3 regions of the Streptomyces sp. bgisy100 genome follow, and region 1 is predicted to be linked to each of the others. Evidence: riboswitches for the same ligand, from Rfam matches in the RefSeq annotation. Region 1 holds a riboswitch; each other region holds the start of a gene.

Region 1 (4,640 bases):
CCGACTTGCCCCACCATCGGACCTCCTGGGCACAGACCGTCCCGTCCCCGCCGGTCCGGGGGATCCCGCTGCTCGCCGACACCACCGTGACCGGACTCCACGGCCGGGACCGGGTGGAGGCCATCGGACTCCGGCACCGCGACGGACGGACCGTGACGCTCCGCTGCGACACGGTGGTGTTCACCGGCGACTGGATCCCCGAACACGAACTGGCCCGGACCGGCGGCATCTCCCTCGCACCGGGCTCCCGCGGGCCGTCCGCCGACACCGCGTTCCGCACCTCCGAGCCCGGGGTCTTCGCGGTGGGCACCCTGCTGCGCCCCGGCGAGTCCGCCGGTACCGCCGTGCGGGACGGCGCGCTCGTCGCGGAACCCGTGCTCCGCCACCTGGCCGACGGGGGATGGCTGCCCACCCGGGTGTCCGTGCTGGCCGAGGCACCGCTCGCCTGGGTCGCCCCCGACCGGATCGGCCCGGTGAACTCCCTCTCCGCGCAGGGGAGGTTCAGCCTGGAACCGGCAGAACCGCTCGTCCGGCCGCGGCTGATCGTGCGGCAGGACGGCCGGACTCTGCACCGGCAGCGTGTGTGGGAAACCGCCGTGCCCGGGCGGCCGGTGCGGCTCTCCGCGGCATGGTGCGGACGGGCCGTGGCCCACGGGGGGCCGGTGCTGGTCTCCGTCGGGTGAACGGTGGCCCGTGGGAGGACGGGATGCCGGCGGGGCCGGGGTGGACGTCACGGAGAATCCCGCCCCTGTCCTGAACGGCAGGCGCCCGGACCGCCGGCCGGGACCGCCGGCCGGTGCGATGGGCCGACGGCGGGGACGAGCGGGCCCGGTGCGGACGTCTGGCGGCCGCACCGCCGGGAGACGGCCCCGGTACGGCCGCCCGGCCTCGCTCATCGTCCGGAGACGGCCCCGCCCGGCCGCCCCGGCGCCGCTCACCGCCCCGAAATGACCCCCGCCAGCCGGGCGAACGCGGAGGTGTGCGGCAGGCCGGCGCTCTCCCGCCGGTCCGCGGCCCGGAACAGGGCGTGGATCAGATGAACCCCCGCCCACCGCAGCGGCTCCGGCTCCCAGGGCCGCACCTGCCGCCCGACCCAGGGCAGCGCGGTCAGTTCGGTGTCCTGCCGCAGCAGGAGGTCCCGCAGCGTACGGCCCGCCAGGTTGGACGTCGTCACCCCACTGCCCACGTACCCTCCGGCCCACCCCAGACCGGTGGTGTGGTCCAGCCGGACCGTGGAGCACCAGTCCCGCGGCACGCCCAGAACACCGCACCACGCGTGCTCCACGGCGGAGTCCGCGGCGGGCGGGAAGAGCGTGACGAGCGCGCGCCACAGGGCGTCCACGGTCTGCGGCCGGGTGACGCCCCCGGTGTCCGTGCGCGAACCGAAGCGGTACGGAACTCCCCGGCCGCCGAGGGCGATCCGGCCGTCCGCCGTGCGCTGGGCGTAGATGTAGGCGTGGGCCGTGTCGCCGAGCACCTCCCGGTTCCGCCAGCCGATCCGCTCCCACACCGCGTCGGACAGCGGCTCGGTGACGATCATCGAGCTGTTCATCGGCAGCCACTGACGGCGCAGTCCGGCGATGTTCGCGCTGAACCCCTCCGTCGCCCGGATCACGTAGTCGGCGGTCACCCTGCCCCGGTCGGTGCGGGCGACGGCCCGCCCTCCGGCGTTGCGGGGGAGGATCTCGGTGACCGTGGTGCCCTCCAGGATGTCGACTCCGCGGGCGGCCACCGCCCGGGCCAGCCCCGACGCCAGCGCCGCGGGCTGGACGGCGGCGGCGTGCGGTGTCCAGGCGGCCGCGGACGCCCCCGCCACCGGCACCCGCTCCGCCCGTTCCGTCGCGTCGAGCAACCGCAGGTCCGCCTCCGTGAAGCCCCAGTCGCGCTGGTCCTCGACAGCGGCCAGCAGCCGAGCCTGCTGCGCGGGGCCGACCGCGACGCGCAGCATGCCGCCCTTGTGGATGCCCGCGTCGATGCCCTCGGCGTGCGCCACCGAGATCACCTCGTCGACGGACCGGAACAGGGTGCGCTGCATCTCCCGCACCGCGGGCCGGCCGTGCTGCGCGGCATAGCGCTCCCGGGCCCCGGCGAAGCCGTGGTAGAGCCAGCCGCCGTTCCGTCCGGAGGCGCCGAATCCCGCGAACTCCCGCTCCAGCACGGCGATCCGCAGACCGGGCCGGTCCCGGGCGAGGTAGTACGCGGTCCACAGACCGGTGTAGCCGCCGCCGACGATCGCCACGTCGTAGTCGCGGTCCCCGGGCAGGGCGGGCCGGCGCCCGGGCGGGCCGCCGTCCCGGTACCAGAAGGAGACACCGCCGTTGACGAAGCCGTCCGTCAACGGTGCCGTACGAGGTGAGGTCCGGCCGTGGTTCATCCGAAGGGCTCCGCATTCCCGGTGGTCGCAGACCGTTCAGGGTAGGCGGTGCCGGCCCGGCCCGCACACCCCGATCGGGTACCGGAACACCGGCCGGCCGGACACCCCGTCGGTGCCGTGCGGCGGAGGAACGGCGACCGGCTCCGGCCTGCCGCGTCCTTGGGCGGGCGCGGTTCTCCACGGGCGCGGTTCCCGCAGGGCCACGAGCGGCGCAGCTCACGGGCCGCGCCCTGGGCGGGCTGATCGCGCTCTGACAGAATGCGGGTGTTCACGAGGCTGCGGAACCCGGGAAGCCGGTGCGACTCCGGCACGGTCCCGCCACTGTGACCGGGAAGCCGCTTAGAACGGGTGGTGTGCCGCACGGCGCACCGCTCCGGGACGGGCCGCTCCTCGGGAGTCAGACACCGGACTGCCGCCTTCAGCACCGACCAGGGGACGCGGATCCCCCGGAGGAGGCATGCATGTCCCGGTTCCCGGGGTCACTGCGCGTCCGGACCGTCGCGGCGGCTCTGCTGCTGCTCCCGCTCACCGGCTGCGGCCTCGCGCCCACGGCCGGCCGGCCCGCCGACGACCGGCCCGCCAACGGCCGTTCCGCCGCCGCGAAGGGCTTCCCGTACACCGTCACCAACTGCGGTGTGAAGACGACGTTCACGGCTCCGCCGAAGCGGGCCGTCACCCTGAACCAGCACTCCACCGAGGTCATGCTCGCCCTGGGCCTGGAGAAGCGCCTGGCCGGCACCGCCTACCTCGACGACCGGGTGCTGCCCCGCTTCCGGGACGCCTACCGGGGCGTCGACGTCCTGGCCGACAAGTACCCCTCGTACGAGAAGCTGCTCGCCGCCGGACCCGACTTCGTCTACGGCGGCTACGCCAGCGCCTTCGACAAGAGCGAGGGCCGGGACCGTGGTTCGCTGGAGAAGAGCGGGGTGCGCACCCGGCTCAACATCGAGAGCTGCGGCCGCGGCCCGGTGCGGATGGACCGGCTGCGGCAGGAGATCCGCGAGACCGCGCGCACCTTCGGCGTCCCCGAGCGGGCCGACGCCCTCCTGGCCCGCCAGGACCGGCAACTCGCGGCCACGGCGAAGCGGTTGAAGGGTGCGGACCGGCCCTCCGTCCTCGTCTACGACAGCGGCGACAGCGCGGCGTTCACCGCGGGCGGCAAGGGCATCGGCAACGAGATCGTCCGCCTCGCCGGCGGCCGGAACGTCTTCGCCGGCCTCGACCGCACCTTCGGCGACGTCTCCTGGGAGAAGGTCGTCCAGCGCCGGCCCGAAGTGATCGTGATCTACGACTACGGCGGCACCCCGGTGGCGGCGAAGAAGAAGCGGCTCCTTCAGGACCCGGCGCTCGCCGACGTCCCGGCGATCCGGAACAAGCGCTTCGCGGTGCTGCCGCTGTCCTCCGCCGTGCTCGGCGTGCGGGTGCCCGAGGCGGTCGACTCGCTGGCCCGGCAGCTCCACCCCGGACACGGCGGTTAGGGCGGTGCTCCGCCGAATACCGCGGACCCCGGCGGGCCGGCTCCGCTGCTCCCTCGTCCTCGCCGGGCTCGCGGCCGTGCTCGCCGCGGCGGCGGTCGCCGGGCTCGCCCTGGGCCCCGTCCGGATCCCCGCCGGTGATGTGCTGCGCATCCTCGCCGGGGACACCGGGGCCGGCCCGTTCACCACGATCGTGCGCGACGTCCGGCTGCCGCGGGTCCTGCTCGGCGCCGTCGTCGGCGCCGGACTCGCCGTCGTCGGGACCGTCCTCCAGGCCCTGGTCCGCAACCCGGTGGCCGACCCCTTCCTCCTCGGCATCTCCTCGGGCGCCTCGACCGGCGCGGTCCTCGTGGTGGTGCTCGGTCTCGGCGCGGGAGCGACGACCGTGGCCCTGCCGGCCGGTGCCTTCGTGGGGTCGCTCGGCGCCCTCGTCGCCGTCTACGCCATGGCCCGCCGCGGCGGGACGATGACCACCGGCCGGCTGGTCCTGGCCGGGGTGGCCGTGCAGTACATCCTCTCCGCCCTCACCAGCCTGGTGCTCGTCACCGCCGCCGAGGCCGAACACCTGCGGGCCGTGCTGTTCTGGACCCTCGGCGGCCTCGGCGGCGCCCGCTGGGACGCACTGCTCCTGCCCGCGGTCGCTCTCGCCGTCGGCACCGCCGTGCTGATGGCCCTGGCCCGGCCGCTCGACCTGCTGCTCGTCGGCGAGGAGGGGGCCACCGTCCTGGGGCTGGACACCGGGCGGTTCCGGGCGGCGGTGTTCGTGCTCGCCTCGCTGGTCACCGGGGTCC
Region 2 (4,640 bases), on a different contig from region 1:
GGACGTCGGCGAGCGACCGGCCCTGCCCCACGTCGAGGACGACCACCGGGACGCGTTCCTCCAGTCCCTTCGCCACCTCCGGGGCCAGGCCGTAGACCTGGTCGCCCCCGTAGGCGACCGCCACCACCAGGTCCGGCGCGGCCCGGAGCAGGGAGTCCACGCCGAGCCGGTCGCCGGAGCCGAGGTAGTCGATCTCCTCCAGGGGCAGCGCGCCGGCCTTGGCCGGATCCGGGCTGTCGCCGTCGTGATTGGAGCCGAAGATCCCCGCCGGCTGGATGCCGTGGTCGCTCAGAGTCGCCCCGGCCTGTATGTAGGCGACCACGGTCGCCGGTGTCCGCCGGGCCGTCGCCACCCGGCCGCGGTCGTCGGTGAACGTCCACTCCGTGCTGTGTGCCATGCGCCCCACCCCAACTCTCGCTGTTCGATGTCTCCGGAGAGCATCACCGTCTGCCTGCCCTGGAGGTTCATCGTTCACTCATTCAGTCGGTCACTGATTCACCGTGCGTACCCGGCAGGGCAGTTGGGCACGGGCTCGGCCGGTTCGGTCACTGAGCGGCCCGTCCGCTCCGGCCGGGGACCGGCTCGCCGGTTCCGGTCCGGCCGCCGGGTACGGTCCGGTCGCCGGGTACGGTCCGGTCGCCGGGTACGGGACGAACGTACTGCCGTGTCCGTCGATGGCCAGGGCGGAACCGGGCCGGAAACCCACCGGCGCCGGTCCGGCAGGTGAACGGTGCTGACCGCGGGGTCGGAGGGGACTGGGGTGGCCGGTGCCGCCGACTGCCCCGCTCCAGGAACCGACGGGGGTACGGCGCAAGCCGGGGTGGCCCGGTTACGCATGCCACAGGTGCCCCTAGCCGGCCGGCACGCGTCCTACCCCGCTGCTGCCACCTCGCGGGCGGTGACCGCGAGCCACGACGGGGCGTCGCAGCCGATGGCGCGCAGCGTGGACCGGAGGCGGACACGGGTCCGGGACGACGTGACCGTGCGCAGGATCGGTTCCAGCCGGAGGAGCGGCACTTCGGCATCCCGCCACGCGCCGAGCTGCACCAAGGCGGTCAGCTCCGCGAGCACGTTGCCGAACTCCCGGCGGCCCCCGCCTCCCCTGGAACCTTCCGAACTCCGCTGAAGGTGCGGCAGCGCCGCGCGCGGGTCTCCGAGGCTCAGCAGCGCCTCGCCGGTGTGCAGCTCCACTTCGGTGCTGTCGATCCACCACGTGAACGCGGGGTCGTTGGCCTGTACCGAGTCCTGGAGACCCCCTGTGGCCCGCTCCAGGGCGTCCAGCGCCCGGCCTCGGTCTCCGGCCTGCGCAAGGCTCCGTGCGCGCCGTACGCGAGCCATGAGCGCCACACGGCCGGGTACCTCACGGCCGGTCAGCATCTCCTCCGTGATCGCCATGGCCTCACCAGTACGGTCGGTGTGCACGTCGATCATGGCGATCAGGTCCAGGATGAACCACTCCAGCGGGGCGTCACCGGCGAGGCGGGCCAGGGTGTGCGCCTCCGCGAGCGTGGAGCGCGCCTCGTGGAACCGGGCCGCGTCGTGGAGCAGCCAGCCGGCCACTTCCCCGATCTCCGCCACCTGTGCGAGGTGCTGCTTGTCGTCGCCGGTGATCCGGCCCCGTTCGGCCTCCCACACCTGCGCGGCGGCGTCCGCCACATGGTCCCCGCCGTGGCGGTTGTCATGCGCGAGCAGCCACCCCACGGCGTCCTGCACGTAGGTGTCCGGCTCACGGTCGGCGCAGACCTGCGGCTCGGCTTCGCCCCGGGCCCGCGCGGCTTCCCGCTCCAGTCCGTCCAGTGGCACCCCGAGCACATGCGCGAGCGGCGGTAACCAAGCGTCCGGGATGCGCCCGCCGCACTCCCACCGGGAGACCTCGTGACGCGTCAAGGTGGTGATCCCGGCAGTGACGCACAACCGGAGCGCCAGCGAGCGCTGCGAGAGACCCGCCCGCTTGCGCAGGCCCGCCAGATGGGCGCCGAACCGGGCGCGTCCCGCTTGGTCGTTCATGCGGTGCCTCCCTGCGACCAAGCTACTCGTCCTGGCCCCTCCCCTGGCCTCCCGCGCGGCCCCTCCCCTCGATCGGGAACGCGGTTCCCTGAACGCACAGCGCCCCGGCGACCGTGCGACCGGCCCCGGGGCTCGGCCGATCCGAGAGAGCAGACCGACATGCCGCAACCGACAACGCAGGCCCGCCCGACCGGCTGCCCCGGATACAGCGAGACCCTGCCGCGCGAGCCCCGGAGCGCCGCGGCCGCCCGGCGCCTGGTGCGTGTCGCACTCGCCGCCTGGGGTCTGGACGACTTGGCCGACGACGGCACCCTGATCGTCTCCGAGCTGGTGTCCAACGCCGTCCGGCACGCACGCAGAGAATCGATCCGGGTCGTCATCGACCGCCCCGAGGCGCGGCGCGTGCGGATCGGCGTCGTGGACTTCTCCCAAGCCTGTCCAGTGCGCGGAAACCCCGGTGCCACGGACGAGAGCGGGCGCGGCCTCGCACTCGTCGGGGAGCTGGCGGAGGCCTGGGGGACCGACCCGCTGCCGTGGGGCAAGCGGGTGTGGGCCGAGTGCGCTCAGAAGAACGACTGACTCCGGACCGTTGACGGCGTCGGCCGGGAACCGCGCACGCCGGTCCGGCATGTGAACGGTACTGACCACAGCGCGGGACCGGACTAGGGTGGCCGGTGCAGCTGGTTCGCCCTGTCCGCCAGGCAGGGCGTCGCAAGAGGGAACCCGGTGGAATTCCGGGACTGCCCCGCAGCGGTGAGTGGGAACGACCGCCGTCATACGCACTGGGTCCGACGGGCCTGGGAAGCGACGGCCAGTAGGGGTCTGCCCTGGCAGACGTGCCCGCGAGTCCGAAGACCTGCCCGTTGCCCGCTCGCCCACCCGGCGCGCGGAGATCCCGGTGACCTCGAGGGCGGGTCGGCGTACGGAAGCAGGCGGGTACCGCGGCAGCACCGCGTACGGCCCGCCGTCCGGTCGTCCCTTCGCGCCCTCGGCCCGTGCCGGGGTTCTCAGGAGCACACTCGCGAAGGAGAGTTCTGTGACCAGCACATCCGCAGCCGCCACCGCACGGGCCACCGTGCACGGCTACCCGCGGCAGGGCCCGGGCCGGGAGCTGAAGAAGGCCGTCGAGGGCTACTGGAAGGGCACGGTCACCGCCGGCGCCCTGCACGACACCGCGGCCGGGCTGCGCCGTTCCCAGTGGCGGCAGCTCGCCGACGCGGGCCTGGACGAGGTCCCCACCGGGGGCTTCTCCTACTACGACCACGTCCTGGACACCAGCGTCATGGTCGGCGCGATTCCCGCCCGGCACCGCGCGGCGGTCGAGGCCGACGCGCTGGACGGCTACTTCGCGATGGCGCGCGGTACCCGGGACGTCACGCCCCTGGAGATGACCAAGTGGTTCGACACCAACTACCACTACCTGGTGCCGGAACTGGGCCCGGACACGGTGTTCGCCGCCGACCCCGGCAAGCAGACGGCCGAGCTGCGGGAGGCCCTGGCACTCGGTCTCGCCGCCCGTCCGGTGCTCGTCGGACCGGTCACCTATCTGCTGCTGGCCAAGCCCGGACCGGAGGTGCCGGACGACTTCGATCCGCTCACCCTGCTGGACCGGCTGCTCCCGGTCTACGCCGAGGTGCTCGCCGCGCTGCGGGCCGCCGGGGCCGAGTGGGTCCAGCTGGACGAGCCCGCCCTGGTCCAGGACCGCACCCCGGCCGTGCTGAACGCCGCCGCCCGCGCCTACCGGGAGCTCGGGGGCGCCGCGGACCGTCCAAAGCTGCTGGTGGCCTCGTACTTCGACCGGCTGGGCAAGGCGCTGCCGGTGCTCGCCAAGGCACCGGTCGAGGGACTGGCCCTGGACTTCACCGGTACCGCCGCCGGCAACCTGGAGGATCTGGCGGCGGTCGGCGGACTGCCCGGCAAGCGGCTGGTGGCCGGTGTGGTGAACGGCCGCAATGTGTGGATCAACGACCTCGGGGCGTCCCTGACGACGCTGGGCACCCTGCTCGGCCTCGCCGGCCGGGTGGACGTCGCCTCCTCCTGCTCACTGCTGCATGTGCCGCTGGACGCCGCGGCCGAGCGGGACATCGATCCGCAGATCGCCCGCTGGCTCGCGTTCGCCCGGCAGAAGACCGCCGAGATCGTCACGCTGGCCCGCGGGCTGACGCACGGCACCGGCGCCATCACCGCCGAACTCGCCGCCAACCGTGCGGATCTGGCCTCCCGCACCGGCTCACCCCTCACCCACGACCCGGCCGTGCGTGCCCGCGCCGCGGCCGTCACGGAGGCCGACGGCCGGCGGTCCGCGTCGTACCCGGAGCGCTCGGCGGCCCAACGGGCGCATCTGGGGCTGCCGTTGCTGCCGACCACCACCATCGGCTCGTTCCCGCAGACGGGCGAGCTGCGCACGGCACGCGCCGAACTGCGCGCCGGCCGCATCGACGGCGAGGCGTACGACAAGCGCATCGCGGCCGAGATCCAGGAAGTGATCGCCTTCCAGGAGCGGGCCGGAATCGACGTGCTGGTGCACGGCGAGCCCGAACGCAACGACATGGTGCAGTACTTCGCCGAGCGGCTGACCGGCTATCTGGCCACCCGGCACGGCTGGGTCCAGTCCTACGGCACCCGCTACGTCC
Region 3 (4,640 bases), on a different contig from region 1:
GGCGGCATCATCGACGAGGGGTCCGGCATCCGGCCCGAAGTGATCTTCGCGGGACTGGTCGGAGCCATCATCTGGAATCTGCTGACCTGGCTGGCGGGGCTCCCCTCCAGCTCGTCGCACGCTCTGTTCGGCGGTCTGATCGGCGCGACCGTGGCGTCCGTCGGCTTCGGCGCCGTCAACGCCGACGCGGTCGTCATGAAGGTCCTGATCCCCGCCGTCGCCGCGCCGCTCGTGGCCGGCGTCGCCGCGATGGCCGCGACCCGGCTCACCTACCGGCTGGCCCGGAACCAGGACGAGCAGGAGACCGCCAAGGGCTACCGCGCCGGGCAGATCGCCTCCGCCGCGCTGGTCTCCCTGGCACACGGCACCAACGACGCGCAGAAGACCATGGGTGTCATCACCCTGGCGCTGATCACCGGCGGCGCGCTCGCCCCGCAGGCCGACCCGCCGATGTGGGTCATCGTCTCGGCCGGTGTCGCCATCGCGCTCGGCACCTACCTGGGCGGCTGGCGGATCATCCGCACCATGGGCAAGGGCCTCACCGACATCCAGCCGCCGCAGGGCTTCGCCGCCCAGACCGGCGCCGCGACCGTCATCCTGGCCTCCTCGCACCTCGGTTTCGCGCTCTCCACCACCCAGGTCTGCTCCGGCTCGGTCATGGGCTCCGGCCTCGGCCGCAAGGGCGGGGTCGTCCGCTGGTCGACCGCGGGCCGCATGGTGGCCGCGTGGGGGCTGACGCTTCCGGCCGCCGGTCTCGTCGCGGCGGCCGCGGCGCTCCTCGCCGGCCAGGGCACCTGGGGCGTCGCCGCCGTCGCCGTCCTCGCGCTCGTCGCCTGCGGCGCGATCTGGGCGCTCTCCCGCCGCAAGCCGGTGGACCACACCAACGTCAACGAGACCGGGGCCACCGAGCCGCCGGGCGTCGTCACCGCCGCCCTCCGCACGGTCTCCCCGCCGCCGGTCGGCTCCGCGGCCTCCGGTGAGGCGTCCGACGCCGCCACCGGCGCCCCGGTCGCCGGCGTCGCCGCGCAGGGCAAGGCCCCGCAGAGCGCGCCGGCCGGCCAGTCCGCCGCCAAGGTCACGGTCTAGGTAAGGAACCCACCGTCATGAACATCGACTGGGCAGCTCTCGGCCAGGTCTTCGGCGTCAGCCTCGTGGCGACCGTCGCGCTCGTGGGCCTGTTCACCCTCGGCATCGTCGGCACCTCCCGCCGGACACGGACCCAGCCGGACGGCACCGCCACGGTGACCGCCCCCGGCTCCCTGGCCCGGACCGGCGCCTACGTCTGCTACGGCCTGTGCCTGGCCGCCGTGGCGTACGGCATCCACCTGATCGTCGCCTGACGGGCCGGGGCGAACGGCCCCGCCCGCAACCGGTCCGCCGGGCCGGACAGCGCACCCCGCGCCGTCCGGCCCGGCGGACCGTCGTTTGCGCCCCGGGCGGGCGCGATCGTCCGCTGTGGGGCGCGGCACACTCTCCCGTCGCAGGTCAAGCGCAAGTTGACGGGCCTTCGCGGCCCGTGGTGGACTGCCGGGGCCCAACGGCGGCAGGAGAGGAAGCCGGTGCAAGTCCGGCGCGGTCCCGCCACTGTCACCGGGGAGCGCACCCCCACCCGAGATGTCACGGCCCGCAGCGACGGGCTGGAAGGCCGGGGGACGCGCCGATCCGGAAGCCAGGAGACTCTCACCGCCGGTACGTCGAGCCAGGGCGCGGACCCTGAGTGAGGACGATCGCGATGCCCGGCTGTTCCCGTACGCCAAGAGCCGTTCCCGGATGTTCCCGCCGAGGCGCGACGGCCGGCTGATCCGATGCGTGCCCATCACGCCCGGAGGGGACGGATCGCACGGTGAGGGGACGACACGGACTCGCCGCCGCGGGCGCGGCCGGCCTCGGCACCGCCCTGGGCTTCGCCGCCGACCTGGTGCTCGGTGACCCGCGGCGCGGTCACCCCGTCGCCGCGTTCGGCCGGACCGCCGCGGCGCTCGAGCGCCGGCTCTGGCGCGACCACCGCGGAGCCGGGGCGCTGCACACCGCCCTGCTCGCCGGAGGCGCCACCGCGGCCTCCGCCGTACTCGCGCGCACGCTGCGCCGCTCCCCCGCCGCCACGGCCGGGCTGACCGCCGCCGCCACCTGGGCGGTGCTGGGCGGGACGTCGCTGGGCCGGGAGGCGCGCGCCGTGGGCGGCGCACTGGCCGCCGGGGACCTGGACGTCGCCCGCGAGCGGCTGCCGCATCTGTGCGGCCGGGATCCGCAGGCCCTGGACGGGCAGCAGATCGCCCGCGCCGTGGTCGAGTCGGTCGCCGAGAACACCTCGGACGCGGTCGTGGGAGCCCTGGTGTGGGGAGCCGTCGCCGGAGTTCCCGGCCTCGTCGGCTTCCGCGCGGTCAACACCCTCGACGCGATGGTGGGCCACCGGTCGCCGCGCCATCTGCGGTTCGGCTGGGCCGCGGCGCGGCTGGACGACGTCGCGGGCTACCCCGGTTCGCGGCTCACCGCCGCGCTGGCGGTGCTCGCCGGGCCGGATCCGCGGGGCGCCTGGCGGGTGCTGCGCCGGGACGCCCGGCAACACCCCAGCCCCAATGCCGGACCGGTCGAGTCCGCTTTCGCGGGGGCGCTCGGCGTCCGCCTGGGCGGCACCCTGGCCTACCGCGGCCGGGTCGAACACCGGCCGGTGCTCGGCGGGGAGAACCGTCCGGTGGCGGTGCCGGACATCGAACGCGCGGTCCGGCTGTCCCGGCGCGTCAACGTCCTGGCCCTCGCGCTCTGTGTCGCGGGCGGCCTGGTGCGGAGCCGCCCGCGGCGCCCGGCCGCCGGAAGGGGGAGCCGATGAACGGGCCGGACACGCACCACAGAGACACACACCACAGAGGCGGCGGGCTGCTCGTCGCCGGCACCACCTCCGACGCCGGGAAGAGCGTGGTCACCGCGGGGATCTGCCGGTGGCTCTCCCGCAAGGGGGTGTCTGTCGCGCCCTTCAAGGCGCAGAACATGTCGCTGAATTCGTTCGTCACCCGGGAGGGCGCGGAGATCGGCCGGGCGCAGGCCATGCAGGCCGCCGCCGCCCGCGTCGAGCCGAGCGCCCTGATGAACCCGGTGCTGCTCAAGCCCGGGAGCGACCGCAGCAGTCAGGTGGTGCTGCTGGGGAAGCCGGTCGGGGAGATGAGCGCCCGGGGCTACTTCGGGGACGCCTCGGGCGCGCCGGGGCGGCAGCGGCGGTACACCGACCGCGGACAGCTCCTGGAGACCGTGGTGGAGTGCCTCGAGGAGCTGCGGGGCACGTATGACGCGGTGATCTGTGAAGGGGCGGGCAGTCCGGCGGAGATCAACCTGCGGCGCACGGACATCGTGAACATGGGTCTGGCCCGGGCGGCCCGGCTGCCCGTGGTCGTGGTCGGGGACATCGACCGCGGCGGGGTGTTCGCCTCGTTCTTCGGTACGACGGCACTGCTGGCCCGGGAGGACCAGGCGCTGGTCTCCGGCTATCTGGTCAACAAGTTCCGCGGGGACGTCTCCCTGCTGGAGCCCGGTCTGGACATGCTGCACGGGCTCACCGGGCGGCGCACGCTCGGCGTCCTGCCGTACGCGCACGGGCTGGGCATCGACGAGGAGGACGGGCTGCGGGTGTCGCTGCGCGGCACGGTCCGCGAGTCGGTCGTCGCGCCGCCGCACGGACAGGACGTCCTGCGGGTCGCGGTCGCCGCGGTGCCGCTGATGTCGAACTTCACCGATGTGGACGCGCTGGCCGCCGAACCCGGCGTGGTGGTGCGCTTCGTGGACCGGCCGGAGGAGCTGGCCGACGCGGACCTGGTGGTCCTGCCGGGCACCCGGGGCACCGTGCGGGCCCTGGCGTGGCTGCGGGAGCGCGGCCTCGCCGACGCGGTGGCGCGGCGGGCCGCGGAGGGCCGTCCGGTGCTGGGCATCTGCGGCGGCTTCCAGATGCTGGGCGAACGCATCGAGGACGAGGTCGAGTCGCGGGCGGGGACGGTGGACGGGCTGGGACTGCTGCCCGTGCGCGTCCGGTTCGCGCCGGAGAAGACACTGGCCCGGCCGGCGGGCGAGGCGCTCGGCGAATGGGTCGAGGGCTACGAGATCCACCATGGCGTGGCCGAGGTCGGGCCGGCGGACGAGGAGTTCCTGGACGGCTGCCGCACCGGATCCGTCTGGGGGACGCACTGGCACGGCTCGCTGGAGAGCGACGGGTTCCGGCGGGCGTTCCTGAGCCGGGTCGCGCGGGCGGCCGGGCGGCGCTTCGTCCCGGCGCCGGACACCTGCTTCGCGGCGCTCCGCGAGGAGCAGCTGGACCGGCTCGGCGACCTGATCGAGGAGCACGCCGACACGGACGCACTGCTGCGGCTGATCGAGTCGGGGCCCCCGCCGGGGCTTCCCTTCGTCGCTCCGGGGGCGCCGTGACGGGCCGGCAGGGGATGACGGGCCGGCGGGAGAGATGCCGGGGAACGGCCGGACGACGGATCAGTGAACGGTGGACCGGGAGCCGGTCCATCAGGGGCCGGTGGACGACGGGCCGGACGACAGCGGCGGAACCGCGGGCCCATGAGCGGCTCCGCGCGACCTGCCCGCAGCTCGAGGGTGACCTGGAGGATGACGTATGACGACCACGACGGCTTCGGCCGCGGAACCGGACG

Evidence for each region. Region 1 has a riboswitch for cobalamin ahead of AC3EQ1_RS24400 (ABC transporter substrate-binding protein). Riboswitches for the same ligand answer to the same signal wherever they lie in the genome.
Region 2: linked by a shared signal. The riboswitch ahead of metE (5-methyltetrahydropteroyltriglutamate--homocysteine S-methyltransferase) and the one ahead of AC3EQ1_RS24400 (ABC transporter substrate-binding protein) in region 1 are both predicted to bind cobalamin.
Region 3: linked by a shared signal. The riboswitch ahead of AC3EQ1_RS09310 (cobalamin biosynthesis protein) and the one ahead of AC3EQ1_RS24400 (ABC transporter substrate-binding protein) in region 1 are both predicted to bind cobalamin.

Annotation. Positions count from the first base shown of each region.
Region 1 covers NZ_JBYITE010000043.1:24,633-29,272, forward strand. Annotated here, with positions in the region: gene AC3EQ1_RS24390 (NAD(P)/FAD-dependent oxidoreductase) at 1-683, shown strand, start outside; gene AC3EQ1_RS24395 (NAD(P)/FAD-dependent oxidoreductase) at 935-2,374, opposite strand; cobalamin riboswitch at 2,623-2,801, shown strand; gene AC3EQ1_RS24400 (ABC transporter substrate-binding protein) at 2,836-3,852, shown strand; gene AC3EQ1_RS24405 (FecCD family ABC transporter permease) at 3,929-4,640, shown strand, end outside.
Region 2 covers NZ_JBYITE010000079.1:2,162-6,801, reverse strand. Annotated here, with positions in the region: gene AC3EQ1_RS30095 (substrate-binding domain-containing protein) at 1-397, opposite strand, end outside; gene AC3EQ1_RS30090 (helix-turn-helix domain-containing protein) at 871-2,007, opposite strand; gene AC3EQ1_RS30085 (ATP-binding protein) at 2,167-2,586, shown strand; cobalamin riboswitch at 2,685-2,873, shown strand; gene metE (5-methyltetrahydropteroyltriglutamate--homocysteine S-methyltransferase) at 3,044-4,640, shown strand, end outside.
Region 3 covers NZ_JBYITE010000010.1:13,694-18,333, forward strand. Annotated here, with positions in the region: gene AC3EQ1_RS09300 (inorganic phosphate transporter) at 1-1,086, shown strand, start outside; gene AC3EQ1_RS09305 (hypothetical protein) at 1,104-1,340, shown strand; cobalamin riboswitch at 1,551-1,679, shown strand; gene AC3EQ1_RS09310 (cobalamin biosynthesis protein) at 1,844-2,827, shown strand; gene AC3EQ1_RS09315 (cobyric acid synthase) at 2,824-4,407, shown strand.